3 regions of the Solwaraspora sp. WMMB762 genome follow, and region 2 is predicted to be linked to each of the others. Evidence: riboswitches for the same ligand, from Rfam matches in the RefSeq annotation. Region 2 holds a riboswitch; each other region holds the start of a gene.
What was found. Region 2 has a riboswitch for cyclic di-AMP ahead of ACN27J_RS10925 (coiled-coil domain-containing protein). Riboswitches for the same ligand answer to the same signal wherever they lie in the genome.

Region 1 (9,882 bases), 2.9 Mb from region 2:
CTGCGCGCTGCGCTACGCCGACCGGGCCTGGGTGCTCGGCGTCGACGACGAGGAGACCGCGGCCTGGCGGGACGCGGCGCTGTCGATGCACGTCCCGTACGACGACGAGCTGGGCGTGCACCCGCAGTCGGCCGGGTTCACCCGGCACCAGGAGTGGGACTTCGCCGGCACCCCGCAGGACCACTATCCGCTGCTGCTGCACTACCCGTACTTCGATCTGTACCGCAAGCAGGTGGTCAAGCAGGCCGACCTGGCGCTGGCGATGCACTGGCGGGGTGACGCGTTCACCGAGGAGGAGAAGGCCCGCAACTTCGCCTACTACGAGCGGCGTACGGTGCGGGACTCGTCATTGTCGGCGTGCACCCAGTCGGTGATAGCCGCGGAGACCGGACATCTGGAGCTCGCCCACGACTACATGGGTGAGGCCGCGTTGATGGACCTGCACGACATCAATCGCAACACCCGCGACGGCATCCACGTGGCCGCCCTGGCCGGGGCGTGGCTCGCGCTGGTCGCCGGCTTCGGGGGGATGCGTGACCACGGCGGGGAGCTGACCTTCGCTCCCCGGCTGCCGCAGCGGATCAACCGGCTGGAGTTCGCCATGATGTGGCGGGGCCTGCGGCTGCGGGTGGCGGTCCAGCACGACGAGGTGACCTATTCGCTGCGTGACGTCGACCCGAACGCCACCGTCGACCTGACCCACCACGGCGAGCCGATCACGGTGGCTGCGGACAAGCCGGTCACCCGGGCGATCCCGCCGGCCGGTCCGGTCGGTCCGCCGCCGCAGCAGCCGACCGGCCGGTCACCGGTGCGCCGGTCGGCGCGTACCGACTGACGGCGCGTACCGACTGACGGTTCTTCGCGCGGTGCCGGACCGGCCCGGCACCGCGCGAAGCGAGGTCAGGTCACAGCAGGGACAGATGTACGTGGTTGGTGTGGTCGCTGTTCGGGTCGCCGCCGGCACCGCTGTACGAACTCCAACCGGTGGTCGGTGACCAGAACTGGCGGTACCAGATGACGTACAGGATGCCGAGCTTGTCGGCGTTGCGGACGAAGAAGGCGGTCAGGTTGTTGCCGTACAGCCGGTCGTCGCCGAAGGCGTCGCCGCCGAACCCCTGCTGCTGAGCGGAGAAGTCGCAGGCCCGCCCCTTGGGGTGCTCGAACGGTCCGCCGGGGCGGAAGCAGGAGACGAAGCGGGTGAAGCCGGCCTTCTTCGCCTCGTTCAGCGCGTGCATGGTGCGCGGCGTGATGCAGCCGCTCGTGGTGGGGTCGTCCAGACTGCACGACTGGGACGGCCAGGAACCGTCCGAGTTACGCGGAGCCTGGGCGGCGACCGGCGAGGTGGCCGAGACGAACCCGTTGGTGGCGACCGCGCCGACCAGTTGCAGGGCCTTTTCGGCCTCTTTCTTCTGGCGGGCCATCGCTTCGAGTTGCTGTTCCTCGCGGGCCACCTCGGCGTCGATTGCGGCGACCGCCCGGGCGGCCTGTGCGCGGGCCTCGTTGAGCTCCCGGATCCGCTTGTTGTCGTGCATGGCGATCATGTCCAGGCCTTCGGCGCGTTCCAGCAACGCGTCCGGGTCGGCGCTGTTGAGCAGGACCATCACCGGGGTGATCCGACCGAGACGGTACGAGTTGGAGGCGACCTGGCCGATCTGTGGGGTCAGCGCCGCTATCCGTTCCTCGACCTTTTCCAACTCGAGGTTGAGCTTCAACTGGCGTTTGCGGGACTCGTCGACCGCCGCCTTGGCTTCGACGTAGCCCCGGCCGGTCGATTCGAGCACTTCGCTGAGCAGTGGCGGGGCGCCTTCGTCGTCCGGATCCTGAGCGGCGGCCGGCGACGCTACGACGAAGCCGGCGAGCAGGGCGGCGACGGCGGCGAGGGCCGCGGCCGTCGGAATCCGCCGGCGGAGGGGTGCGGTCATCCTGTTCCTTTCCTTGGCCGCCGACCGAGTTAGCTGACGGGTTCGGGACGGAACGATCCCTACCGCTGGCGCGGATTCACCCCGGTGGAAACGTGGTTCCCCGGCTCACCCCGGAGGGTGATTGGGCGGCGGTCACCGCCGGCACCGGTGGGCGCCGCCTGGCGGAGACCGCCGGCAAGCTTACCGGATCGGTCACCGGCATCAACACCTCGACAATCCTGACTGAGCTGGAAAAATCCGTTACCGGGCAACGACTTTCGGTGATGTCCACTTTCTGCGTTCGGCGGCGTACGACAAGTCGTCAGGCGGGCCGGATTCGCTGCGCCGAGGTTAGCGGCTGACTACAGTGCGTATGAGGAAAAGCGGGAAAGTCGTAGCGTCGGACGGATCTTCGGTGAGAGATGACGATTCCCCGGTTGGGCCGCCGGACGCCGACAGCGTGGTGGTGATCGGCCTCGGCCGGTTCGGTGGTCAGGTCGCCCAGTCTCTGCTCCGCCTCGGCCACGACGTGCTGGGCATCGACGAGCATCCCAAACGGGTGCACCGCTGGTCCGAGCGGCTGCCGAGGGTGGTCGAGGCGGATTCGACCGATGACCAGGCGCTGCGCCAGTGCGGCGTCGCCGACTACCCCCGCGCGGTGGTCGGCATCGGCTCGGACGTCGAGGCCAGCATCCTCACCGTGGTGGCGCTGACCGAGCTGGGTGTCCCGGAGGTCTGGGCGAAGGCGATCACCGCCAAGCACGGCCGGATCCTCGCCTCGGTCGGCGCGCACCATGTGATCTTTCCGGAGGCGGCGATGGGTGACCGGGTGGCCCACCTGCTGGCCAGTCGGATGCTCGACTTCATCGAGTTCGACGACGGGTTCGCCATCGCCAAGGTCTGCGCCCCGCCGGACGCCGCCGGCCGGACGTTGGCCGAGTCCCGGCTACGTCAGCGGTACGGCATCACGGTGGTCGGGATCAAGGAGCGGGACCGGCAGCTGAGGTACGCGGGACCTGAGACGTTGATCCCGCCGGATGCGCTGCTGATCGTCGCCGGGGCGACCACGGCGGTTCAGCAGTTCGGCCGGTGAACATGGGCGTGACCGCCTCATCACACCTTCATTTCGTGAGCTGATCAGCCGCCGGACTTTCGCAAACTCGTGACTCAGGCTACAGTCCCTGCATGGGAGCGCTTCCATCGATGGATGTGCCCCCGCTGAAGTAATCGACGCGTGGCGCGGCGATGGCGACATCACCGTGTCAACCGCACAGCTCCCGAGGCTGGCGGCGGGCCAAGCCCGGACTCCGCCGCCAGCCCGCGCACCACCTGTCGAGAGGAGGTGGAACCAGAGCCACTCGCGTGGCCCGGCTCCCGCGCGTCACGCACGACCTGGACGCCAGACCGCTCGTGCGTGTTTAGCAACTGATGGTGGGGACGGGGGTTGCCCTCCCCGTCCCCACGCTAGTCCTCGATTGTTACGGCGGGGAATCGCCGACAAGTCAGGACCGCGACGCCGGTCCGTCCGACAGCGCTGCCCGGCCTGCCGATGCATCGGCAGGCTTCGTTGTGTATGGGGCCTGGGGCAGCGGCTGGGCTGCCGCGTCCGGTCTGCGGCAAACGGTCGGACCGACCTTTCCGTCGCCGCGTAAGGCTTCGATGCTCGTCGATCGGTAGTGAGCAAGCTCACAGTCGGTCGATCTGCTGGTCGCGACCGGACGGTCCGGTCACGCGCCGCCGGCGCGGTGGTGCCCGACTAGTCAATCGACAATCATGGATATCAATGTCGCTGGTCCGTCCCGGCGGCCGCACCGAAAGCGAGATGTCCATGCCGCAACCGCCGCACCGCTGCCGCCGGGGGATCCGGCGCGATCCCAACCACACCCGACGCCGGCTCGGCGTCGCGGTCGCCGCCGCACTGCTCGGCCCACCCCTGCTACCGGCGTCCGCGGCGCTCGCCGCGGCGGACACCGAGCCGCCGACCACCCCCGGCACCCCGACCGTCGCCGAGATCAGCACCACCGACGTCACCCTGGTCTGGACGGCGGCCACCGACGACGTCGGGGTGACCGGCTACCGGAATGCGGGCCAGTGCTCCGGCCTTCAGGCCGGGGGTGAAGGCCCGCGCTGGGAGGGCCGCCAGGCCCGAGCAGTGCCTTGACCGGGACGGTTCTGCTGCTCGATGTACTGCTTGATGACGGTCAACGGTGCGCCGCCGACAGACCCGGCGAAGTACGAGCCGGACCAGAGTTTGTTGGCCCGGTAGTAGTGGCGCACCAGGTCGGGGAACTCCTGCCGGAGGCGGCGCGAGGAGACCCCTTTGAGGCTGTTGACCAGCCTGGCCACGGCGACCTTGGGCGGGAAGTTGACCAGCAGGTGGACGTGGTTGTGGCCGCCGTTGAACTCGACCAGTTCGGCCTCGAAGTCGGCGCACACGTCTCGCATGATCGCCTCCATCCGGGTCAGGTGCCGGTCGGCGAACACGTTGTGCCGGAACTTCGTCACGAAAACCAAGTGGACATGCATCGCGAAAGTGCAGTGTCTGCCAGTGCGGATGCCTTGAAGTTCGACCATAAACCAACATGATACAGTGATGGCCGTGCAGCTCCGTTACAACTACCGGATCACCCCGGACGCCGCCCAGCGCACCGCGCTGGCGCAGGCGTTCGGGTGTGCCCGGGTGGTTTTCAACGACGGACTCAGGCTGCGTCAGCAGGCCCGCGAGGCGGGCGAGAAGTACATCTCCGACGGCGACCTGTCGAAGTTGGTCATCACAGCGGCCAAGGCCAGCGAGGACCGGGCCTGGCTGGGTGAGGTGTCGGCCGTGGTGTTGCAGCAGGCCCTCGCCGATCTGAACACCGCGTACCGCAACTTCTTCAACTCGCTGTCCGGCAAACGCCGGGGCCGCAAGGTGGCCCCGCCCCGGTACCGGTCCCGTAAGGACAACCGGCAGGCGATCCGGTTCACGAAGAACTCCCGGTTCAAGGTCTGTGACAACGGCCGCCTGCGGCTGCCGAAGATCGGCGACGTTCCGGTGCGCTGGTCGCGCGGCCTGCCGTCGGATCCCACCTCGGTCACCGTGATCAAGGACACGGCAGGCCGGTACTTCGCCTCGTTCGTCGTGCGGATCGGCGAGGACGAGACGCTGCCGCCGGTCGACTCCGAGATCGGCATCGATCTGGGCCTGACCCACTTCGCGGTCATGTCCGACGGCACGAAGGTGACCGCACCGAAGTTCCTGCGCCGCGCGGCCCGCAAGCTCAAGCGGTTGCAGCAGGCACTCTCACGCAAGCAGAGGGGCAGCAACCGCCGCAGGAAAGCCGTGATCGAGGTGGCCCGCGCTCACGCGCGGGTAGCCGACACCCGGCGGGACTGGCAGCACAAGCTGTCCACGGCGATCATCCGCGAGAACCAAGCGGTGTACGTCGAGGACCTGTGCGTTGTTGGTCTCGGCCGGACTCGGCTGGCGAAGTCCGTGCACGATGCGGGCTGGGCCGCCTTCACCGGCATGCTGGAGTACAAGGCGCAGCGGTACGGGCGCGCGTTCGCCCGGGTGGACCGGTGGCTCCCGTCCACCCGGATGTGCTGCGACTGCGGCCGGATCAACGAGAAGATCGCGTTGAACGTCCGGGAGTGGGACTGCCCGTGTGGCAGTCACCACGACCGGGACATCAACGCCGCCATCAACATCAAGGCCGCCGGACAGGCGGACTTCAACGACCGTCGAGCGCACGTAAGACCGGGACTTGTCCCGGCGGCGCGCAGTGAAGCGGTAACCCACCCGGACGCTGCGTGTTCCACGCGCAGCGTGGAGGGAATCTCCGTCCTTCTTCAGGGCGGAGAGGATGTCAAGAGGTCGCCCGACTGCACACCGACTACGTCGTGATCAGCACGACCCCCGACTACGCGATCACCATCGGCGGGCTGGGGCCGTCGCAGACGTACCAGTTCTGGGTGTACGCGCTCGACGCCGCCGGCAACCGTTCGCCGGCCAGCCCGAGCCTGCGCCTGACCATGCCGCCCGGCGACGACCAACCACCCACCGCGCCCAGCGCGCTGACCGCCACCACGATCGGCACTGACTCGGTCACCCTGCGGTGGCAGCCGTCCGTCGACAACGTCTACGTCGCCTGGTACGAGGTGCTGCGAGTCAACCCTGACGGCTCCACCACCCCGGTGGCGACCGCCCCGCAACACCCGCCGACCGGACCGACCGCCCGGGTCGGCGCACTGCGGCCGCAGACCGCGTACACCTTCGTGGTGCGGGCCCACGACGACGCCGGCAACACGTCACCACCGTCCGAGCCACTGACCGTGCGGACCCTGCCGGCGGCACCGGTCTGCGAGGTCAGCTACCAGGTGGTGAACCACTGGCCCGGAGCCTTCCAGGCCCAGCTGACCATCCACAACGCCGGACCGGCCGTGATCGACGGCTGGACCCTGCGCTGGACCTTCCCCGGCGACCAGCAGATCAGCCACCTGTGGGGCGCCGAACCGGTCGACCTGGTCCCGCCGGACATCACCGTCACCAACACGCCGTGGAACAGCCGGATCCCGGCCGGCGGCAGCGTACAACTCGGTTTCGTGGTCAGGTACTCGGCGAGCAACACGCCGCCCACGGACTTCCTGCTCAACGGCGACCGGTGCACGTCCTCGGGTTGACCCCTCGTCGAAGACGCGCTGGTGACGGCGGCTTGCTAGCCTCGCCCGCATGCGGGTGCTGGTGGTCGAGGACGACCCCGAGGTACGCAGCGCCGTCGTCACCGCGCTGCGCTCCGGCGGATTCGCCGTCGACCAGGCGGCCGACTGGAGCCAGGCCGACCTGAGCATGAGCATCAACGACTACGACTGCCTGGTGCTCGACCGGATCCTTCCGGAAGGCGACTCACTGCACCAGCTCGGCCACCGACGGCGGGCCGGGCTCACCACACCGGCCCTGGTGCTCACCGCGCTGGACAGCGCCGGGGACCGGATCGCCGGCTTCCAGGCCGGTGTCGACGACTACGTGGTGAAGCCGTTCGTCACCGCCGAACTGGTGCTGCGGGTCCGGGCGCTCTGCCGACGCCGCGGCGCAACCACCCCACCGCTGCTGCGGGTGGCGGATCTGGAGGTCGACGCCGCCCGCCGGGAGGTGCGCCGCGCCGGCGTCCTGCTGACGCTCACCCGCAAGGAGTTCGCCGTACTGGAGATGCTGCTGGTCCGGCGCCCGGCGGTGGTCAGCCGGAGCGACCTGTTCGAACACTGCTGGGACGAGCTCGCCGACCCCAGCTCGAACGTGGTGGACGCGGTGGTCGCCCAGCTGCGCCGCAAGCTCGGCGAGCCGCAGCTGATCCACACCGTACGCGGGGTCGGCTACCGGGTTGGCGGGTCGCCGTCGTGACCGCCGGCCGAGTCGGCGGGGTGCCGTCGTGAACCGCCGCGACCGGCGGGGCGGCAAGCCGCTGCAGACCGCTGACCGGCTGCGTAACCTGCGGATCCGGATCACGCTGCTGGTGATGGCGATCAACGTGGTCGGCCTGGCCGGGATGGGCGCCGTCGCGTTGCTGGTCGACGGACGGCAGCGCGACGAGGTGGTCGCCGCCGAGCTGCGGCGTACCGCCAGCACCGCCGCCGCCCTGCTCTACTACGAGTCCGGGGCGCTGCAACTCGACAAACTGTTCGACAACGCGGTCGCCAACGGCACCACCGCCGTCTACGTCTACGAGGCCGGCCGAGCCGACCTCAGCCTGGTCTTCGCATACCCGGCCCGGCTGCCGGTCGTCCCGCCGAACAACCTGCTCGCACCGGCCCGGACGGTCTGGACCTCCGGCACCGAGCTCGCCGGCGGAGTCGGCGACACCGCCGGTACCCCCACCCCGCTGCTCGCCGTACCGTTCGAGCACGCCGTCACCGGAGCGGTGGCCGGCACCGTCGTGGTGCTCGGCGACACCGGGCCGGCCGAGACCGCCAACCGGCGGCTGGCCCTGGCCCTGGTCGCCGGCGGGGTCAGCTTCACCGCGCTGGCCTGCGCCGGCGGTTACCTGCTCGCCCGCCGGGGCACCGAGCCCATCGCCGACGCGCTCAACCAGCAGGAACGGTTCGTCGCCGACGCCGCGCACGAGCTGCGCACCCCGTTGACCGTGATCCGTGCCGTCTCCGAGACCGCGCTGGCCGAGCCGCAGCGCCGCCCGGCGGCGCTGCGTCAGGTGGTGCGCTCCGCCGACCGGCTCGCCGACTCGGTCTCCGTCCTGCTCACCCGGGCCCAGCTCGTCGCCGGCCTGCGCGACCTGCGCCGCGAGCCGTTTCGCCTGGACCAACTGGCCGAGGAGGTGCTGACCGACACCGTCGTCGCACCGCACCGCGCGGTGCCGGTCACCGAGGCGGTGGTGGCGTACGGCGACCCGGCGCTGGTCCGGATCGCGCTGCGCAACCTGATCCAGAACGCGGTCCAGCACGGGCGGGGCGCCGACCAGCCGGCCGAGATCCGGCTCGAGGTCACCCCTGGACCGCCGACGGTACGGGTACGCGACCACGGCACCGGGCTCAGCGAAGCCGTCGCCGCCGCGCCTGAGCAGCGGTTCCGCAGCGGCACCGAGGACGGCACCGGGCTCGGGCTGGCCATCGCCAGCTGGGTGGCGCAACTGCACGGCGGGCAGCTGCGGCTGGTCAACGCCGAAGGCGGCGGTGCCGAGGCCCGGCTGCGGCTGCCCGGCGGTCAGGGCGGGTAGGGCGGTATGCCCGAGCGTACCGGCCAGTGTGCCAGGACCACCCGATCAGGGCACGTAGACCGCGTTGTCGCCGTCGGGGCGGATCGCGAACCAGATGCCCGACTGGCCGTGACCGTTCGCGTCGCCGGGCATCCGGTCACCGGCGTACCCGTACAGCGGCCAGCCGGCCAGGCTCAGCTGCCGGCTCCCGTCGGACCGGTCGAAGCAGCCGACCAGCTGCCGGTCGATCCCCTCCACCCGTACCTCGCCCTCGCAGGGGGCCGGAAGCCAGGACTGCCGGCACTGTCCCTCGCAGGCGGACCAGGTCGGTGCCGCGGTGTCCCGGTCGGACCGGTACAGCACGAACCCCTGCGCGTCGATGACGATCTCGTCCAGCGTCCGGGAGTCGACCGCGTACAACGCGGTGCCGGTCGCGGTGGACGACGGCGCGGCGGAGACACCCACCGGGGTCCCGGCCCCGGGGTCACTGCACCCGGTGAGGACCAACCCGGTGAGGGTCAGCACCGCACCCAGGATCAACCGTCTCATCAAAACCTCACGCTCCTACCAGCAGGATAGGCGGGTCCGACCGGGTTCAGGAGGTGGACGTGCGCACGTTGCTGCGGCCGACGGCGGTGCTCGGCCTGCTGTCGATGCTGACCGGATGCGTCGCGGCCGGCGGCGAGCAGACGGCACCGGCCAGCGCCTGCGGCAGCCGCATCGCGGTCCTCGGCCCGCTCTCCGGCGACTCGGCCGACCTCGGCGGCAACGTCCGCGACGGTGCCCGCCTGGCCTTCGACCAGTACCGGGCGGAGCATCCGGACTGCCCGGTGGAGCTGGTCGAGTTCGATTCGCAGGGCGACCCGAAGCAGGCCCCCGCGCTGGCCCAGCAGATCGTCAACGACGCCCGCATCATCGGGGTGGTCGGTCCGGGTTTCTCCGGCGAGGCCGAAGCGGCACTGCCGATCCTCGACCAGGGCGGCGTCGCCACCATCACCACCTCGGCGACCCGTACCGAACTCAGCGAACGCGGCTGGTCCACCTTTCACCGGCTGGTCGGCAACGACGCCGCGCAGGGGCGTGCCGCCGGTCGGTACATCGACCAGGCGCTGGGCGGCACGGCGGTGTTCGTCGTCGACGACGGCGGGGCGTACGGCCAAGGGCTGGCCGACCAGGTGGCCGCCACACTCGGCGCCAAGGTGGTGCAGCGGGCGACGGTCGCCGCCGGCGCGACCGACTTCAGTGCGGTCGTCGGGCAGATCCGTTCCGCCGACGCCGACGTGGTCTTCTACGGC
Region 2 (9,882 bases):
GTACGACCGGGAGCCGATCACCGTGCTGTTCACCCCGAGGACGTCGGCGACCGGCGCGAAGTCGACGTTGACGCCGAGCGCCGCGAGTTCGGTACCGGCCGCCCGCCAGGCCGCCTCGGTCAGCTCCGGCTGCCCGGCCGCACCGGCCGCCATCGCGCTGGGCAGCAACGTCACCCCCTGGTTGATCCGGGTGACGATGCCGAACTCCTGGTCGGTGCCGATCAGCAGCGGCAGCTCGCCGACGCCGTCGGGCAGCGCGGCGGCGGGCAACCGCCCGGCGGCGTCCTGCAGCCCGGTGGTCAGCTCCCGCACCTGGGTGGTGCTGTCGACGTTGGTGGTGGGTTGGTTGCTGCCGGTCGGGTCGTCGGCCGAGAAGCCGACCAGGATCAGGCCGCCGACCCGGTAACGGTCGATCATCTCGGCCGGGGTGTCGACTCCGGCGAGCTGCTGGTTACCGGCCGCCGAACCCGGCGAGACCTCGGTTGCGGACGCCCCGTACGCGTACGGCATCAGCACCTGACCAACCAGGTCCTCGTCACTGAGAGTCGCGGCCAGCTGGGCGGCCGGCGATGCTGCAGGGCTGGCTTTCGGTTCGCCGGAAGGGCCTTCTGGACTGCTGGGAGTGCTGGCTTCAGGCCGGTCGCCGGCTCCGGCGCAGCCGCTGGTGACGCCGAGGATGGCCAGCAGAACGGAAGCGATGGTTACGCGGGGTGAGGGGAACACACCGGCCATCCCATCAGGCTACGGTCGCGGCGGCAACCCGTGCCCGGCTGGCCTAGGTTCCGAGCCCGGCTCACCCGGCCGGGTCTGCTCACCCGGTGACCGGATCAGCCCACCCGGGTGAGCAAGGTCACCGGCGCTCCTTCACCGGCGTGCCGGTACGGCTCGAGTTCGGTGTCCCAGGCGGTGCCCATCGCCTTGTCGAGGGCGTGCGCGATCGCTTCGGGAGCCGGCGACGCCGCGATGATCGCCCGGATCCGGTCCTCGCCGAGCTGGATGTCCCCGGCCGCCCCGATGGTGGCCCGGAACAGGCCGCGACCGGGTACGTGCATGAACCGCTCCCCGTCGGCACCCGGGCTGGGTTCCTCGGTGACTTCGAAGCGGGTCATCGGCCACTGTCGTAGGGCAGCGGCCAGCTCGGCCCCGGTCCCCGCCCGGCCGGTCCAGCTGCACTCGGCACGCCGGCCGTTCGGATCGAGCGGCTGAGCGGTCCAGTGCAGGTTGACCGGCGCGACGAGGACGCGCGATATCGCCCATTCGACGTGAGGGCACACGGCGAGCGGGGTCGAGTGGACGTATACGACGCCACGCGTTGGCACGGTGACCTCCCGGAGAGCGAGGTGCGTCTTCCCCTACGACCTCGACCACCGGGCGGTGTGACCAATGATGACTGTTGTGACGGGTGGTGCGCCAGTGAATCGGCAAACTGGTCACGGAAATTGTCGCCGCCCGGCTCCTCGGCTCCGCCCCGCCGCCGGGAATGCCGGCCACGGGTGCGTCGTTGTCCCTGCTGGTCGGCCGGAAACCACGGCCGAGCGCGAGGTGGCCGAGCCGATCTGCGGCCGGCCGTCCGGTAAGATGAGGGCGGCGTATGCCGACACCCAGCGAACCCGTTCGTGTGATCAGCCGTACCGCCAGCCCTGCCCGTACCACCAGACTTGCCCGTACCACCAGTCCTGTCCGTACCGTCAGTCCTGCAAGGGAGTCCCCCCGTGGCGAGCAACACCTCCAAGACCGCGCGCGCGTCAGTCCGCGCCGGCCAGGCCGGTCAGGGTGGTGCCCTGAGCGTCCTCGGCGAGTTCAAGTACCTGATCCCGCTCAACGGCGGCAAGCACGCCTATGTCCGCAACCTCACCAACGGGAAGACCGCTCACCTGCGTACCGACTCGGACGCGTTCGTGGAGGAGATCCGGTCGCTGGCCGGTGCCGGCCACGCCGCGAAGATCCGGTTGGAGATCAACGCGCTGGCGGCCGCCCACCCGGGTCACGGCTGGGAGCTGACCGAGAAGCGGCTCGTCGAGGCCGGGGTCTTCGAGGCCTGAGCATGATCTGACGGGTCGGCGACGACCCGGACCTTGGACGGCCCCGCCGGGCGACACGCCCGGCGGGGCCGTTTCCGTCGCTGGTGGTGGCGGTGGCTGCTCAGTTGAGCAGTTCCACCTGGCCGTTTCCGAGGTCGTAGACCCCGCCGGTGACGTCGATCCGCCCGTCCGCGAGCGCCGTGGCGAGCAACTCCACCTGCCGCAGCCGTTGCACGGTCCGCCGCACGTGGGCCCGTACCGCGAGGGGCTGCACGTCCGGGTGCCCGACACCGACCTCGGTCACCGCCGGAGCGATCTGCTCCACCAGGTACCCGATGCTGCCGGCCGGGCGGCTGCCGGTGCGTTGCGCGCTGATCGTCGACGCCACCGCTCCGCACCGCTCGTGTCCCAGCACGATGACCAACGGCACACCCAACGCGCCGACAGCGAACTCGATCGACCCGACGATCGCCTGGTCCAGCACCTGGGCGCCGGAGCGCCCGACGCAGATCGAGCCGAAGTTCTGATCGAAGATCGCCTCCAGCGGCACCCGCGAGTCGATGCAGCCGAGCACGAACGCGATCGGATACTGCTCGCCGAGCGCCGCGCTGGCCGCAGCCGCCGACACGTCGTGACCGTGCCGTGGTTGTCCGGTGACGAAACGCCGGTTACCGGCCAGCAGCTCAGCCAGAGCCTCGGCCGGGCCGGGGTGATCGGGTGGTGGCGGGCCGGACGGACGCGGTGCCCGGGAATCCGGCATCGGGAACGACGGTGACGACATGGTTGCAGCGTGGCGTGCTACTGGCCGGTCGGGAAGGCAGTTGCGAGTCTTCTCACCGTGCTGGTTCCAGATCCGGCCTACCGGGGTACGTACGTCTGAACCGGGACCGCCAGCGACATGGGCGGAGGTGACGGCGGTGGGCAGGCCTCAGGAGTTCAGCGTCCGGCTGCCGGACGGAGCGGTGCTGCGCGGGCGGTCCAGCGGCCCGCGCGCTGCGGAACTGACCCTCCTCCTGTTGCACGGCTGGACTCTCGACCAGCACACCTGGCACCGTCAGGTCGGAGAGCTGACCGGGACGTCCGGGCAGCGGGTCCGGGTGGTCACCTACGACGCCCGCGGTCACGGCCGGTCCACGGCCACCGGGCTGGCCACGATGACTCTCGGGCAGTTGGGCGACGACCTCGCCGCGGTGTTGCGCCAGGTGGACGCCGCCGGCCCGGTGGTCCTGGCCGGGCATTCGATGGGTGGCATGGCGATCATGGAGTACGCGCACCGGCACCCGGTGGATTTCGCCGCCCGGGTCGCCGGGCTGGCGTTCGTGGCCACCACGGCGGAGGGACACACCCACACCGCGTACGGGCTGGCACCCCCGGTCGCCCGGCTGGTCCGGCTCTGCGAGGTGGCCGGAGCCGGCGTGCTGGCCAGGTGTGGCGCCTGGCGACCCCATCCGGGTCTGCTGCAGCCGCTGCGGCCGACCCTGCGGTGGCTGCTGTTCGGCGACACCTGCGACCCGCAGGACCTCGAACTGGCGACCACCGCCGTCGGTCGGACGACGCTACGGGCGATCGGCGGCTACCGTGCTTCGATCGGCGCTCAACGCCGGCTCCGCACGCTGGCGGCGCTCGACAAGGTCCCGGCGGCGGTGCTGGTGGGAGATCGTGACCGGCTGACGCCGCCGATCTGCGCCGAATCGATCGTCGACGCGTTGCCCGGAACCGACCTGACGGTCTGCCACGGGGCCGGACACATGCTGATGCTGGAACGACCGGACCGGGTGACGGCCGCCCTCGTCGAGGTGCTCGGCAGGGCGGCGTGCTGAAACAGGCTCGGCAAGGCGGAACGCGGTCGCCGGGTGCCCCGGGAGCCGGCGCCGGGCTGGCGCGCGGACGGTAACGTCGTAAGGCTGCCGGGTCCAATCACGTGACGGGGTCACCACGCTCCGCCGTCGCCGCCCGGCGCCGTGACCGTCCGCCGGCGGACCGGCCGCCCTGCCCCGGCCGGCCCGCCCTCGCCCAGGAGCCGCAGCGTTGACCGACGCCACCACGTTGGACCAAGAGATCGCCGCCGAGCAGCGGCACGTCGACCGGGTCTACGCCCGGTTGGCGCAGCTACGCCAGGACGCGGTACGCGCCGAGCGGGACGGCTACCGCCTCGCCCGGGTGGGCAACGTCGGCGCCCTGGTGGAGCGCGACGCGATGGTCTTCCACGCGGCCCGGCGGCGGCATCTGCTCGACGCCGAGCACGAAGGGCTGGTGTTCGGCCGGCTCGATCTACGCGACGGCGCGGTGTTGCACGTGGGTCGGCTCGGCGTGCGCGGCGAGCGGGCCGAGCCGCTGCTGATCGACTGGCGTGCCCCGGCCGCCGCCGCGTTCTACCAGGCGACGCCGGCCCGACCGCGGGGCGTGGTGCGGCGGCGCACCATCCAGTCCCGGGGCGAGCGGGTCACCGGCGTCTCCGACGACCTGCTCGATCCGGCGGCCGCGCCGGCCGGGATGCGGGTGGTCGGCGACGGCGCGCTGCTGGCCACCCTGGCCCGGGCCAAGGGACGTGGGATGCGCGACATCGTGGCCACCATCCAGCAGGAGCAGGACCAGGCGATCCGGTCGCCCGCCGCCGGGGTGACGATCGTCTCGGGCGGCCCCGGCACCGGCAAGACCGCGGTCGCGCTGCACCGGGCGGCGTACCTGCTCTATTCGGACCGGAGCCGGTTCGCTGGCGGCGGCATCCTGGTCGTCGGCCCGACCGGTGTCTTCGTCGAGTACATCGCCGCGGTGCTGCCGGCCCTGGGTGAGGAGAGCGCCACCCTGAGGTCGTTGGGGTCGCTGCCGCCGGGAGTGTGGGCGACCCGGACGGATCCAGCGGCGGTCGCCGTGCTGAAGGGGTCACTACGGATGCGGCGGGTGCTGGAACGGGCGGTACGTGACGCGGTACCGGACGGGCCGACCGAGTTACGCCTGCTCTACCGGGGGCAGTTGCTGCGGCTGCGCGGCCCGGAGCTGGACGGCATCCGGGCCCGCGCGCTGCCCCGGGGTGCACGGCGCAACGAGGTCCGGCGGGCCGGTATCGACGGGTTGTTCGAGGCGTTGTGGGCGCAGGCCCGGCAGTTGGTGGCCCCGGCCCGGCTGCCCGGCCAGGCCGAGTTCGAGGACGAGTTGTCGGACCGGGACGATTTCCGGGACTTCCTGCGGGCCTGGTGGCCCCGGCTGCTGCCGCGACACGTGCTGGGCTGGCTGGCTCGGCCGGACCGGCTGCGTCGGTACGCGCGGGGAGTGCTCGACCCGGCCGAGATCACGGTGCTGGCCGACGCGTTCGGTGACCTGGCGGACAACGGGCCGACGATCGCGGACGTGGCGCTGCTGGACGAGTTGGACGAACTGCTCGGCCGGCCACCGCAGCCCCGCCGCCGGCACCGGGATCCGTTCCAGGTGACCGGCGGGGTGCGTGAGGTGACGACCTTCGCCGACCGGGACCGGGCGGCCCGTGCCGCCGCCCGGGAGCGGCCGGCCGACTACCGGGAGTACGCCCACGTGGTGGTCGACGAGGCGCAGGACGTGTCGCCGATGCAGTGGCGGATGATCGGGCGCCGGGGCCGACTCGCCTCCTGGACGGTGGTCGGGGATCCGGCGCAGACCGCGTGGACCGGGAATCCGGCCGAGCTCGCCCAGGCCCGGGACCGGGCGTTGGGGCGGCGGCCGCGGCGGGAATTCCAGCTGACCACGAACTACCGCAACCCGGCGGAGATCTTCGAACTGGCCGCCGAGGTGATCCGCGAGGTCGCTCCGGACGCCCCGTTGCCGACGGCGGTCCGATCGACCGGGGTGGCGCCGCGCCGGGACCGGGTAGCTGCGGCGGTGCTGCCGGCTGCCGTCCGTACCGCGACCGCCGAGATGCTGGCAGCCGTGGAGGGGACGGTCGGCGTCATCGCCGCGGTGGCCCGGCGGGACGAGGTCGCCGGCTGGCTCGGCGAGCTGGCGACCTCCCGGCTGCAGGTGGTGTCGAGCCTGCAGGCGAAGGGCATGGAGTACGACGCGGTGGTGCTGGTGGCCAGCGAGGAGATCCGTGCCGAGTCCGAGGCCGGGGTGCGCACGCTCTACGTCGCGCTCTCCCGGGCGACGCAGCGGCTGGTCACCATCGACCCCGACCCGGAGTCGATTGCACATATTGCTATGTGAGCATTAGTCTACTGACGAGACGCCGGGCAACGGAGGGTGGCAGGCGTGGGAGTCGGACACGATCACGGCGCCGGGAGCACCGGCCAGCGACACTACGGGCGTCTCTGGGCTGCCTTCGCCCTGCTGGCGGGCTTCATGGTCGTCGAGGCGGTCACCGCGCTGGCCACCGGCTCCCTGGCACTGCTGTCCGACGCCGGGCACATGTTCACCGACGTACTCGGCATCGGCATGGCGCTCGCGGCGATCGCCGCGACCCGGCGACCGACCGGGGAGCCGCAGCGCACCTTCGGCCTCTACCGCCTCGAGGTGCTGGCCGCGCTGGCGAACGCCGTACTGCTCGCCGGGGTCGCGCTCTACGTCCTGGTTGAGGCGGCCCGCCGGTTCGCCGATCCAGAGCCGGTGACGGTCGGCCCGATGCTGGTGGTGGCGGTCGCCGGACTGCTCGCCAACATCGTCGCCTTCGCCCTGCTGCGCCAGGGGGCCAGGGAGAGCCTCAACGTACGGGGCGCCTACCTGGAGGTACTCGGCGACCTCCTCGGCTCGGTGGGGGTGCTGGTGGCCGCCACGGTGATCGCCACCACCGGCTGGTGGTACGCCGACCCGCTGGTCGCCGTCGGTGTCGGGGTGTTCATCCTGCCGCGCACCTGGCGGCTGGCCCGGGCCGCGCTGCGCATCCTGGTGCAGGCGGCGCCGGAGCATGTGGAGGTCGCCCGGGTCCGCAGCCGGCTGGCCACCGTGCCGGGCGTCTGCGACGTGCACGACCTCCACGTCTGGACGCTCACCCCAGGCATGGAGGTGGCCTCGGCACACCTGGCCGTGACCCCGTCAGCCGATGTCGGCACGGTGCTGCGGGACGCCCGGACAGCCCTGCACGACGAGTTCGGTATCGAGCACGCGACGCTGCAGATCGAGCCGCTGGCCCCCGCCGACTCCTGTGGACCGGCCGACTGGTGATTAGCAGATGCTTAAGTTTCGTGACCTTACCGCGACGTTGACAGCTACGATATACGTATATTTCTGTTTTTTCCAGACATAACATGGCTATCGATACCGGGACGGCAACCCGGGGAACCGGTAGTGTCGGCCCCGGTCTCCGCTCGGGCGGCGCCCCTCCGGCGCCTGCGGAGGCCGTCGCCTAATCGCCGTACGGCGAGCCGGGGAACCACGTACCTGGGGTGCATCCGCGTCACGCGGTAGGGATCTTCCGTCCCGAACCCGTCAGCTAACCCGGTCGGCGGCTGACGGAAGGAATGCACAGTGTCACGCACAGTCCACAGAAAAACCCGATCCGCGTTGTTGGCGGCGTTGACCGCTGCCCTGATGGCCGTCACCGGCACCCCGATCGGCTCGCCGGCCGGAGCCGCCCTGCCCGCGAACCGGCCCGACCGGGTCGACGACGAGGGAGGCACCGACAGCCTGCGCAAGGAGCTCGATGCGGCCTCGAAGGGCTGGATCGACGCCAAGGCGGCGCTCGACCACTCGAAGGGCCGGCAGAAGAAGCTGTCCGAGCAGCTCGACACGGTCGGTGCTGAGCTGGAGCAACGAAACAGGAACGTCGGGCACATCGTCGACCGCGCGTACCGCAACGGCAGGCTCGGCCCGGTCTCCGCGTTGCTCAACAGCACCTCACCGGAAGGGTTCATCGACCGGGCGGCGGCGCTGAGTGCGGTGACCGCCAACGAGGAGAAGCAGCTCCGCGAGCTGTACCGCACCCGCGACCAGGTGACCAGGTCCAAGGCTGCGATCGAGCATGAGATCCGGGAGCAGCAGAAGCAGGTCACCATCATGGACCAACGCCGGAACCAGGCGGAGCGGGCCTTGGCCGTCGCGGTCGCCGCCGAGAAGGAGGCGGAGGAACGGGCGAGGCAGCAGGCGGCGGAGGAGGCCGAGCGGGCCGCCGCCAGCGGATCCTCCGGCTCAGGATCCTCCGGCTCCGGGTCGTCGGGATCCGGGTCGTCCAGCGCGTCGGCGACCCCGGCCCCGCGCAACGCCAACGGCTCCTGGCCGGCCGAGTCGTGCAACGTCGACGACCCCACCACCTCCGGCTGCATCACGCCCCGTACGCTGCACGCCCTGAACCAGGCGAAGGCTGCCGGCTTCACCCGTTACGTGTCCTGCTTCCGCAACGGCAGCTCCGGCGAGCACCCCAAGGGCCGGGCGTGTGATTTCGCCGCCCAGCCCAACGGCTTCGGTGGAGTGGCGACCGGCGGTGACAAGAGCTACGGCGACAACCTCGCGAACTACTACATCAACAACGCCGACCGGCTCGGTGTGCTCTACGTGATCTGGTACAAGCGGATCTGGCTGCCCAGCAGCGGCTGGAAGACGTACAGCGGTGCAGGCGGCGACCCGTCCAGCGACCACACAAACCACGTGCACCTGTCGGTGTACTGACGTCGCGCGTACGGGGGCGGACGGCCACATCGGTGGCCGTCCGCCCCCGTACGGCTATGCACCGACGCCCCTCCGGCTCGACGGTGATCCCCCCGAATCGGGGTAGCGCATTCCCGGAGGACGATTCCTATCAGCATCGATAATAGATGCGCGGGAGCCTCGGGCAGCACCGAAAGACCGATCGGCATATCAACCGACGGCCACCGGCATCCACGCGAGAGCGCTCTACCACCACGCAGTCACACCCGGCTCACGCAGGGCACATTGCAGCTCGCGAGGCCGAGAGAGCGCTCTCACAGTTAGATATATAGCAGCAGCGGTACGGCTGTCAACAGACCGCGACGACCCCGTACCGGATGCACGAAACTTCATGTCGAGATATTGACAGGAGCCCGTATGTCTGATGACCTCCTGGCAATAACTCATTAATGGGCGTGAAATTTTTCGCGATCGTGGACCGCGCCCGACCCAACCCGGAGGCACCATGAACCTGTCGATCCGTGGCGCGCGAACAGGTCGTACGCCGCGCCGGATTCTGGCAGCCACCACCGTGACGGCGCTGGCCGCCACCGGACTAATCTTCGGCGTACTGCGCACCGCCGACGCCGCCACCGTCGGCGCCGGCAGCTACACCACCACCCGCCCGGCGGGCGCGTCCGCCCCGACCGCCTGCGGCAACATCTCCGCCAACCCCCGGCAGTACGTCACGGGCAACGCCCCGGCCGGTGCGGTGCCGACCAACGACTGGTGGTCGTCGCTGCTGTTCAAGCGGTACAACTGCGCCTACTCCGACCCGCTGCACGCCCATCCGATGTCGTTCCAGCCGACCGCCGGCGGGCTCGGCGTCTCCTACACCACCGAGGCGGCGATCTCCGGCACGTCGACCGGCGTCGGCGAGTACCACTACCCGTACACCCGGGAGTTCACCCTCGGCGTCGCCGGGCTCAACGCCCCGGACGTCAAGGTCGACGGCTGGACCGACTGGACGGTCAGCCCGTACTGGTCCGACGGCGCCCGCACCCTGCGCGCCACCGTCGGCCACGGTCTGCCGTTCGTGTACGCCCAGGTCACCGGCGGCAACGCACAGCTGTCGTTCCCCGGCACCCCGACGGTCTGGCACCACGGCGGCACCCGGGTCGGGTTCTCGATGCGCGGCCACGACTACGTCGCCTACGCCCCCAGCGGCGCGACCTGGGCCGTCAACGGAACCACGATCAGCTCCACCCTCGCCGGCCGCGGCTACTTCTCCGTCGCGCTGCTGCCGACCGGCGCCGGCACCAGCGCCGCGCGGCGT
Region 3 (9,882 bases), 4.2 Mb from region 2:
CCGACGATCACCACGAACGCAATCAGGCCGTACAGCAGCATCAACAGCTTCGGGTACTGCTCAGCGAAGTCGAAGTACATCCGCCCTCCCAACGGATCGTCGACCGGAGCCAGCTATGGTGCGGCCGGCCCACCCCGGTGTGCTTGTGGGATGGGCCGGCCGCGTGATGTCAGCTGGTCGGCCAGGAGCCTTCGATGTAGTCGAGAGTCTCTTCGGTGCTCTGACCGCTGAGCCAGTCCACCATGCCGCGCCAGAAGGTGCCCGCGCCGACCGCGGCCGGCATCAGGTCCGAACCGTCGAAGCGGAACGTCGTGTTCTCGTCCTGCAGGATCTCCACGGAGAGCCGGTCGATCGGGTTCTCCACGTTGGCGATGTCCAGCCCACTGTTGGCCGACACCCAGTTGCCGAGCGAGGCCCGGCTGTTGGCGTACTCCGGCGAGGCCAGGTAGGTCTGCACCGCTTGGACCTCGGGCCGGTCGGCGAAGGCCACGGTGAACTCGCCACCGCCGAGGACCGGCTGGCCGGCGCTCGGGTCGTTGGTCGGGAAGTAGAACGCGAAGACGTCGCCGTCCTCGGCCACCTCGGTGCCCTCCGGCCACTGGTTGGCGTAGAAGCTGGCCTGCCGGTGCAGCGCGCAGTCACCGTCGAGGATCGGCACGCCCGCCTCCTGGAAGGCGGTCGCGGTGATGCTGGAGACGCCACCGAAGCCGCCGTTGACGTACTCCTCGTTCTTGAGGATCGAGCCGGCCTGGTCGACGGCCTCGGCGACCCGCGGGTCGTTGAACGGGATGTCGTGGGTGGTCCACTGGTCGTAGACCTCCGGCGTCTGGGTCCGGAGCATGATGTCCTCGATCCAGTCGGTGGCCGGCCAGCCGGTGGCGTCACCGGACTCGACCCCGACGCACCACGGCTTGGTGCCGGTGGCGGCGACCTCGTCGCTGAGCGCGATCAGCTCGTCCCAGGTCTCCGGCACGGTCCAGCCGTTGTCGGCGAACATGCTCGGCGAGTACCAGACGAAGGACTTGACGTTGGAGCCGAGCGGAGCGCCGTAGAAGGTGCCGTCGACCGTGCCGTACGCCAGCCAGTCCTCGCTGTAGTTGGCCTCGGCCATCGCCTTGGTCTCGTCCGAGGCGGCCTGCAGCTGGCCGGCCTCGGCGAACCGGCCGAGCAGGCCGGGCTGCGGGATGAAGGCGATGTCCGGCGGGTTACCGCCGTCCACCCGGACCTGCAGCTGTGCCTCGAACTCGCCGCTGCCCTCGTAGCGGATGTCGATGCCGGTGCAGTCGACGAACTCGCTCCAGGACTGCTCGAGCAGGTCCGCCTCGGCGTCGCGGATCGAGGCGTAGATCGTCACCTCGGTGCCGTCGTTGCCCTGGTAGTCACTGTATGGGGCGCATTCCTCGGAATCCGGGTCCGCGCTGGTGCTGCTGTCCGAAGCACATGCCGTCGAGGCGAGGGCCAGACCGAGCACGCTGGCGAGCGCGAAGGCCTGGCGTGGTCTGGTGAAGACCGCCATGGAGCGTTCTCCCTTCCTAGCCGGCGGGCCCCCGCGTCCCTGCGGTCTGGCTGCGCCGGTCGGTTGCTGTCTGGGCGTCTTCACATGTAAGCGCTTGCAATGGAAGCGCGTCCAGTCCTGACCAGCTACGAGCCAGTAACGATTCGGAAACCTTGACCCGCTACTCAGCTGTTGAGTCGCCAAATGGACAGGTTCAACGCGGCGGCGAAGGTGACCCAGCCCCAGTACGGGACCATCAGCAGGGCGGCCGGCCGCCAGATCCGCCAGAACAGCGCCACGGTGGTGCCGACGAGCAGCCAGAGGAGCACGATCTCGGCGAACGCCAGACCGTAGCGGCCGGCGGCGAAGAACAGCGGTGTCCAGGCGGCGTTGAGCACCAGCTGGGCCAGCCAACTGGCGATCGCCAGGCCGACACCGGCCCGCCGCCAGACGATGAACCCGGCGACCGCGATCAAAACATACAGGACCGTCCATACCGGGCCGAACAGCCAGGACGGCGGTGCCCAGGATGGCTGGACCAGTTCGGCGTACCGGGAACCGGCGTCGCGGGCGGCGAACGCCCCAACCGCCGCGGCCGCCGCCACCAGGCCGAGGAACACCAGGAAACCCCACCACGAGCGCATGGCGACTCCAGAGAAACAGCAGGTCAGGGAGCGCGAAGCGCTCCTGGAAACAGCAGATTGGGGAGCGCGAAGCGACTCCAGGGCCAACAGGTCAGGCCGGGGCCGCCGACGCCGGTCCGCGGTGGGGAGGACCGGGCCGGTCCGGCGGCCCCGGCAGGCTCGGGGTCGATGTGGTCAGGTCGATGTCGGTCGAGGGGGCCGGGGGTACGCCCGGCACCGTCAAGCGAACAGGCTCACGCCACCGGGACCGACCAGCAGCCCGACGACGATCAGCACGATGCCCCAGAGCAGTTGCCGACGGAACAGCGCGAGAACGCCGGCGACGACCAGGACGACTGCGAGAATCCAGAGAAGTAGCTCCATGGCCGCTGAATACCCTTGCGACCGGCGACGGAAACCTTCACCGGTCTGGTCAAGCGACCGACCCGGCGAGCGAATACACGCTGTACGCCTGTTTGATCACCGGATGGGCGACGTTACGGACCCGTACCCCACCGGGCGTGGTGCCCCGTTCACTGCCGAAGTGCGCGTGGCCGTGCACCGCGAGGTCGGTCGGTGCCGCGTCGATCGCCTCGGCAAGCAGGTAGGAGCCGAGGAACGGGTAGATCTCGGGCGGCTCGCCGGTGAGCGTCTCCGGCACCGGCGAATAGTGGGTCAGCGCCACCCGTACGTCGCAATCCAGGTCGACCAGCGCCGCCCCTAGCCGGTCGGCGGCGTCCGCCGTGGTGGCGACGAACGCCTTCATCTCCGGCTCGCCGAACCGGCTCGCGCAGCGCCCGGCGAACCCGCCGCCGAACCCCTTGACCCCGGCCACCCCGAGCCGGCCGCCGGGGCAGTCCACCACCACGCCGTCGCCGTCGAGCACCGTGACCCCGGCGTCGCTGAGTATCCCGACCAGCTGCGGCACCTGGTCACAGTGGTGGTCGTGGTTGCCGAGCACCGCCACCACCGGGACCGCCAGACCGCCGAACTCGTCGGCCACGCACCGCGCCTCCGACTCCGTGCCGTGCCGGGTCAGGTCGCCGGCCAGCAGCAGGACGTCGGCCCGGTCGCCGAGCTGCGCCAACGCCGGCCGGAACCGGCCCAGCACGTCGCTGTCCATGTGCACGTCTCCGACGGCCGCGACGCGGATCACGACAACTCCTCCGTCTCGGTGGGCGCGGTGGTCCGACTGACGACGATGTCGACGATCAGGCGTACGCCGGGGAAGCGCTCGGCCACCAGCCGGACGATTTCCGCCCGCCGGTGGGCGCTCTCGACCTCGCCGCACAACACCAGGCTGTGGTCCCGGCGGGACACGCCCACCCCCTGCTCGGCGATGTCGGCGTGCTCGCTGAGCATCCGCTGCACCGCCGCCTCGGTGTAGCCGTCGAGCCGGTCCGGCCCGGTCTGTCGCGTCGACTGCCCCGATGTCCGGGTCATCTCCCCACCTCCTGGCTGTCGTCGGGTGCCCGTCGGTGGCCTACCCGTTCCCGGCCGGTTCGTGCCTGCAGGCACAGCGCGTCACAAGGGGTGAACGGGGTGGCGACGTGCACGTGCTCGCTACCGTTGGGAAGGTGCTCGTCACAGTGACCCATGCGCCGCCACCACCATTACCGTCACCGTCCCGGCCAGCGTCCCGCCAGCCGTCGCCCGTACAGTCCACGTCGTCAGCCGTGCCGCCATGCCCGCCACCGGACACCGCAGGGAGCACAGTGGACGCCGATCCGGCCTGGTCGCCGCCGGCCGGGCTGCGACGGATCGCGTTGGTGGGCATCGACGGGGTCGGCAAGACCACTCAGGCGCACCTGCTGGCCGAGGCGCTGACCACTGCCGGCCGGCCCGCCCGGTACTGGCGCAACGCTGGCGGCCGACGCTGGCTCGACCGGTTCGCAGTCCGACTCGGACGCCCGGACGCCCGGCGGATGGTCGGCCGTGGTGGGCTGATGTTCCTCGAGGCGTTGCTGCGCTGGCTCGCGATCGCCCGGTCGGTGCTCGGCTCACGCCGGGCGATCGCGGTGATGGACCGGTACGCGGTCTGCCAGTACGCCAGCATCCGTACCCACGGTGCTGGCCGCTGGGAACGGCTCGCCCGGCTGGCCTACCGGGTGTTTCCCCAACCGGACGTGACGTTCCTACTCTTGCTGCCGCCCGCCGAAGCGGCCCGGCGGATCGACGCCCGGGGCACCGACCACGAGTCGCTGGAGTTCCTGGCGACCAGCGCGGCCGCGTACGGATCGCTGCCGGAGGCAGCCGGGTTCGTGGTCATCGACGCTCGGGGCACGGCCGCCCAGGTCGCTGCGGTGATCCGGCAGCGGCTGACCGAATGGCGGCCGGACGACGGCCGTCCAGCCGGCGCCTCGTGGCGGCCGGATCCAGACGATTCGCGTGCGTCGTGACCCGCAGGCCGGTGTCTGTCGGGAGGTGATGAACCGTGCACCCCGCTCGGGCCGTACTCCTGGCCAGGACCAACCAACCGGCGTTGGCCAGGACCAACCGACCGGCGGGCAGTGACGAGGATCGCAGGAGGGGTAGTGACGGGAATCGCTGCGCCCTGCCCGGTGTCGTGGTGTGCTGGAAGCCTGCCACACACCCCGCCGACCTCAATGAATCGGGCAGTCGGCCGGCCCGACGCAGCGCGGCGATCGAGGAGCCTGGCAGGAAACGCCAATCCCGTTCACAGCAATTATTCAGGCAATCGTGTCAGCTTCGACTCACGAGACGGAATCCCTGACGCGTCTCATCTGTTGTGCAGGTGTCGGCGCCATACGGCGGGGCCTGCCACATCAGGTTCGCCGGATCGGAGGCGGACGTGACGGGGGAGAGGCTGATGGAGATGCGCATCGCAGGTGACAGGGCACGACGTGGGGTTAACGAGGGGACCGTGAGCAACGTGGAGAAGACGATGGCTTTGCGGACCGACGAGGTCGCCGAGGAGCGGGACCTCGTTGGCGTCTACCTGCATGAGATCTCCCGTACGCCGCTGCTCGACGCGGCCCGGGAAGTCGACCTCTCCAAGGCGATCGAGGCCGGCCTGTATGCGGAGCACCTGCTGGAGCAGGGTGTGCCGCGGGCCGGGGTGAGCCGCGAGGAGCTGGAGCGGCTGGTCGTCGAGGGCGAGCGGGCCAAGGACCTGTTCATCCGGGCCAACCTGCGTCTGGTGGTGTCGATCGCCCGCCGCTACGTCCGGTCCGGGATGCCGATGCTGGACCTGATCCAGGAGGGCAACACCGGTCTGGTCCGCGCGGTGGAGAAGTTCGACTACGAGCGTGGTTTCAAGTTCTCCACCTACGCGACCTGGTGGATCCGGCAGGCCATCAGCCGGGCGATCGCCCAGCAGGAGCGGACCGTACGGCTTCCGGTGCACCTGGTCGAGGACGTCAACCGGATGCGCAACGTCGCCCGCCAGTTGACCCGCGAGCTCGGTTCGGACCCCGAGCCGGAGCAGATCGCCGCCTCGCTCGGCGTGCCGGTCGAGCGGGTGCACGAGCTGGTGCGGTGGTCGCAGGACACGGTGTCGTTGGACACCCCGGTCGGCGACGACGGCGACACCAACCTGGGCGACCTGGTGGCCGACAGCGACGCACCGTCGCCGGAGGACATCGTGCTGACCGGGTTGGAGCGGCAGCGGATCGAGGGCCTGCTCAACCACCTGGACGACCGGTCCGCCGGCATCATGCGGGCCCGGTACGGCCTGGAGGACGGGCGGGAGCACTCGCTGACCGAGGTCGCGTCGCGCTTCTCGCTGTCCCGTGAGCGCATCCGTCAGCTGGAGATCCAGGCGCTGGGCCGGCTGCGGGAGCTGGCCCGGGCGGAGGGGCTGCAGGCCGCCTGACGAACTGACCGCAGGCGACCGGATCCGCCGACGAACTGACAGCCCGCCGACGAACTGACAAACTGCCGACGAACTGACAAACTGCCGACGGCCCGGCATCCGCGATTAGCGGATGCCGGGCCGTCGGCAGTGTCGGGCGAGCGACCGGGTCAGCGGACCCGGCCGTAGCCGTACGGCGGCATCATGTCCACGCTGGCCAGCTCGACGGTGCGGCCGAAGGTGGGTGCGTGGATCACCTGGCCGCCGCCCACGTACAGGCCGACGTGGGCGAGACCGTTGTAGAACACCAGGTCACCTGGCTGCAGTGAACCACGGTTGATCTTCGCGACCACGTCCCACTGCATCGCCGCGTTGTGCGGCAGGCTCTTGCCGGCGGTACGCCACGCGGCAAGCGTCAGGCCCGAGCAGTCGTAACCGTTCGGGCCGCTGGCAGCCCAGACGTACGGCTTGCCGATGGCCCCGTACGCGAACTCGACGACCGAGCCGGCGGCACCGGACACCGACGGGACGGTCCCGGTGTACGACGAGCCGGTCTCGCTCGCGGCACCGTAGGCCCGTTCCCGCTTGTCCATCAGCTCGTCGATGTCGGCTTCGATGCTCTTCTTGCGGTCGGCGAGCTCCTTGACCTGGGCGTCCTGCTTCTTCAGGGCCGCCTGCAGCTTCTCCTGCTCGGCCAGGTAGGTCAGCTGGGTGCTGGTGAACTCGGTGAGCCGCTGCTGCCGGTCCCGGGCCAGGTGGTCGAGGGTGCCGAGCCGGTGGATGAAGCTGCCGGAGGTGCCGTCGAGCAGAGCGGTCGCGGTGCTCAACCCGCCGGTCTTGTACGCGTTGACCGCGATCTGACCGACCTCGGTCTGTGCCGCCGCGAGTTCGGCCTGCAGCGGGCCGAGCTTGGCGTCGATCTCCTCGGCCGCCGCCCGGGTGGCCTTGGCCTCCTCCCTGAGCCGGTTGTACGACTCGACGACCTTGGCCAGCTCTTCGGATTCCTTGTCGATCTGCTGCGTGAGTTCGCTGACCGTCGGCTGGGCGGTCGCGGCGGTAGCCGGTAGCACCAGGCCGAGGCTTACGCCGGTCAGCATCAGGGTGCGCAGCAGAATCCGCGCTGTTGACAAGAACGCAGAACCCTTCTTCCTCGCCGCCTACCGGGTTAGCTGACGGATTCGGGCGGGAAGTTCGCCCTACCGCGGTGGACCGCGGATTCACCCCAGTTGCCGATGGGTCCCCGGATCGCAACCGTGAGATCACTGTTTGTAACGTCAGATAATCTCGGGACGGCGATTCGGCGGCACTGGACCGGCGTCACCGCTTCCCGGCGACTGGCGACCGGACCAGCCGGTCCAACTTAGCCGCAAGGGTCGCGACCCGGAAAGTGCTGCGATCGTGATCCGTGGCATGGAACTGGCCGGAGTCCGTTGATGGTTACTGAATGTGACGGTTGGCTGCTCTGGGCAACATTCCTATTGCCTTCGCGTGACCGGTTGACTGCGGCGCGTCGTCATTGGACAGCGCCTGATCAATTGCGAATAATGCGTCATTAGTCGGTCTGCGCGGTTGTCGTCAGTAAGCTATCTGGATAAATAGGTGCAAAAGGTCCGATTCGCCATCCAGGACGCGGCCTGCCGTACGTCATTCTGCTAGGTGGCAGAATGACTACCTTCCATCGAGTAGCTTGCTGTTTGCACAATGGACCCGCAAGGTCAAGCGCCGCACGAGCCCTTCGGAGGCAGCTATGCGTGCTACTCGCCAGACCCCACCCCGACGCGGTTCCCCGGTGCCCGCCCGGCCCGGCTCCAGTGTCGGACGGACCTTCTACCGGCAGCCCGGTATCTGCGTGACCGGTGAATGGTTCGTCGTGGCCGGCCGGCGGTTCGCCGTCCGCGACCTCACCGAACTCCGGACCGCGCGGGGCGCCCGCGACCGGCTCACCGGCCGGGTGATCGCGGTGACCGCCGTGACCCTGACGGCGGTCGCGGTGACCGTCGGCTACACCCGCGGGCTGGACGAGGTCAGCGCGGGTGCCTACCTCGCGATGCTGGCGGCCGCGTTCGTGCCGGTGGCGGTCGCCTGGCTCGGCGACCGGTTGCGGCCGCGGGCGTACGAACTATGGGGCCGTCACCAGGGACTGCTGTTGCTGCTGTTCAGCACCGACGACGAACGCCAGTACGGCCAGGTGAGCCGGGCGTTGATGCGGGCCCGGGAAATGTCCCGGCTGGCCGGTCTGTCCGAGCCGGTCACCATCGAACCGTGGGTGCCCGACCGGCGGTGAGCGGGCCCGGCCGCCGCTGCGGTCGCCAGCGGGCTGGTCGACGTCGATCAGCCCGCGTCTCGCCCGTCCAGTTGGCGGGCGAGGTCGTGCAGCATCGCCACCGAGTCGGCCGGTGACAGGGATTCTGCCCGTAGTCGGTCGAAGACATGCTGGTACGGCCGGACCTCGTCGGCCCGGTCGATGACCTCCTCGACCAGAGCGCTCTCCACGTACACCACGTCGGCGTCGGCCTGGTCGGCGAAGTGCAGGATGACGAACGGCCCGAGCACCGTGTTGCTTCCGGCGGTGAACGGCAGCACCCGGACCGTGACATGAGGTGCCGCCGACATCTTCGCCACGTGTTGGAGCTGCTCGCGCAGCACCCGCGGGCCGCCGGTCATCCGGCGCAGCGCCGCCTCGTCGATGATCACCTCGATCTGCGGCGGATCCGCGCCGAACAGCACCTCGTGCTGGCGGGCCAGCCGGATCTGCACCCGCCCTTCGATCTCGGCCGCCGGTACGTGGTGCGGGCCGTCGGCCGGGATCACCGCGCGGGCGTACTCCTCGGTCTGCAGCAGGCCGGGGAAGCTGATCGGCTGGAAGTAGCGCAGCGCCGACGCCTCCGCCTCCAGGCCGATGTAGGCCGCGTAGGCGGCCGGCACCCGGTCCTTGTATCCGCTCCACCAGGCGCGCCGTCGTGCCGCCCGGGCCAACTCGACGAGCTCCTGCACCTGCTGCTGGTCGCGTACGCCGTACAGGTCCAGCAGGGCCTTGACGTCGTTGGTCGAGATGCTGACCGACCCCGACTCGATCCGGATCAGCTTCGACAGCGACCAGTCCATTTGAGCGGCGACGTAGTCCTGGGTCAGCGCGGCGGCCTCGCGTGCCCGGCGTAGCGCCGCGCGCAGCCGGCGACGCCCGATGGTCGGGCCCTGGTGTCGGGCAGACATGGGAACGCTCCGGGGGAGTGCCTAGCAGAGTGCTACCTGGCTGGTTGCCACCCTGTTGCACGCTACACCGCCGCCGTCAGGTCTGCTAAGGACGGCCGGCCCCTCCGCATTGTCCGGATGGCGGTTCCGCCGGCTCTCCCCGGTGTCGGCCAGTCGCGTCAGCAAGATCGAGAACTGGTACAGTCCGCCCGATTGCCTGCGTGCTCTGATGGCAAATTTACCGATTTATCCTTATTAAGGAGTCTGGGTGACTGTGATCAGCACTGCCGGTCCGGCGTGGCGTAAGAGCCGCCGCTGCGAGGCGACGACCTGCGTCGAGGTAGCCGAGATCGGCCCGGCGGTCGGGGTGCGCAACTCCACCGACCCCGGAGTGCACCTGGAATTCTCGGCAGCCGCCTGGTCGGCATTCGTCGCCGGGCTGTCCGGCACGCCGACCAGCTCCGGCGGCCACACCACGGGTTGATCCGACGCCGCACAAGGCTCGGCTCCACGGCCGCCGACAACGTCGGCCGTACGCCCCGGTCAGGTCGGCCCGACAACGGTGCCGGCCCGGCCGGGGCGCTGTCAACCGGTCACCGCCCGCCCGGTGTCAGCCGGTGAACACCTTGTCCGGCTCGGTACGCGGTTGCTCGCTCGCCCAGCGGCTGACTACCCGCTCGGCGTAGAACGACACGAACGGCACCGTCCCGGCCAGCATGATCGCCAGGATCCGGCCGAGTGACCAGTTGGCCCGCCGG

Region 1: it holds a riboswitch for cyclic di-AMP, as region 2 does, so the genes downstream of both, ACN27J_RS23970 (coiled-coil domain-containing protein) here and ACN27J_RS10925 (coiled-coil domain-containing protein) in region 2, are expected to answer to the same signal.
Region 3: it holds a riboswitch for cyclic di-AMP, as region 2 does, so the genes downstream of both, ACN27J_RS30195 (NlpC/P60 family protein) here and ACN27J_RS10925 (coiled-coil domain-containing protein) in region 2, are expected to answer to the same signal.

What each region holds. Positions count from the first base shown of each region.
Region 1 covers NZ_JBMHMD010000001.1:5,355,979-5,365,860, forward strand. The annotation lists gene ACN27J_RS23965 (glycoside hydrolase family 65 protein) at 1-835, shown strand, start outside; gene ACN27J_RS23970 (coiled-coil domain-containing protein) at 906-1,922, opposite strand; cyclic di-AMP (ydaO/yuaA leader) riboswitch at 1,925-2,060, opposite strand; gene ACN27J_RS23975 (potassium channel family protein) at 2,317-2,994, shown strand; gene ACN27J_RS23980 (hypothetical protein) at 3,685-4,062, shown strand; gene tnpA (IS200/IS605 family transposase) at 4,005-4,475, opposite strand; gene ACN27J_RS23990 (RNA-guided endonuclease InsQ/TnpB family protein) at 4,495-5,787, shown strand; gene ACN27J_RS23995 (cellulose binding domain-containing protein) at 5,784-6,563, shown strand; gene ACN27J_RS24000 (winged helix-turn-helix domain-containing protein) at 6,613-7,281, shown strand; gene ACN27J_RS24005 (sensor histidine kinase) at 7,310-8,608, shown strand; gene ACN27J_RS24010 (hypothetical protein) at 8,654-9,136, opposite strand; gene ACN27J_RS24015 (branched-chain amino acid ABC transporter substrate-binding protein) at 9,196-9,882, shown strand, end outside.
Region 2 covers NZ_JBMHMD010000001.1:2,470,578-2,480,459, forward strand. The annotation lists gene ACN27J_RS10890 (glycoside hydrolase family 3 protein) at 1-732, opposite strand, end outside; gene ACN27J_RS10895 (DUF3145 domain-containing protein) at 828-1,319, opposite strand; gene ACN27J_RS10900 (hypothetical protein) at 1,713-2,042, shown strand; gene ACN27J_RS10905 (carbonic anhydrase) at 2,143-2,781, opposite strand; gene ACN27J_RS10910 (alpha/beta fold hydrolase) at 2,939-3,841, shown strand; gene ACN27J_RS10915 (HelD family protein) at 4,050-6,194, shown strand; gene ACN27J_RS10920 (cation diffusion facilitator family transporter) at 6,240-7,148, shown strand; cyclic di-AMP (ydaO/yuaA leader) riboswitch at 7,317-7,447, shown strand; gene ACN27J_RS10925 (coiled-coil domain-containing protein) at 7,515-8,588, shown strand; gene ACN27J_RS10930 (glycosyl hydrolase) at 9,073-9,882, shown strand, end outside.
Region 3 covers NZ_JBMHMD010000001.1:6,700,494-6,710,375, forward strand. The annotation lists gene ACN27J_RS30155 (carbohydrate ABC transporter permease) at 1-80, opposite strand, end outside; gene ACN27J_RS30160 (ABC transporter substrate-binding protein) at 170-1,516, opposite strand; gene ACN27J_RS30165 (TspO/MBR family protein) at 1,681-2,139, opposite strand; gene ACN27J_RS30170 (GPGG-motif small membrane protein) at 2,359-2,502, opposite strand; gene ACN27J_RS30175 (metallophosphoesterase family protein) at 2,552-3,241, opposite strand; gene ACN27J_RS30180 (hypothetical protein) at 3,271-3,561, opposite strand; gene ACN27J_RS30185 (dTMP kinase) at 3,834-4,517, shown strand; gene ACN27J_RS30190 (sigma-70 family RNA polymerase sigma factor) at 4,961-5,953, shown strand; gene ACN27J_RS30195 (NlpC/P60 family protein) at 6,103-7,062, opposite strand; cyclic di-AMP (ydaO/yuaA leader) riboswitch at 7,073-7,204, opposite strand; gene ACN27J_RS30200 (DUF6232 family protein) at 7,680-8,216, shown strand; gene ACN27J_RS30205 (DUF5753 domain-containing protein) at 8,264-9,145, opposite strand; gene ACN27J_RS30210 (DUF397 domain-containing protein) at 9,393-9,608, shown strand; gene ACN27J_RS30215 (DUF3817 domain-containing protein) at 9,735-9,882, opposite strand, start outside.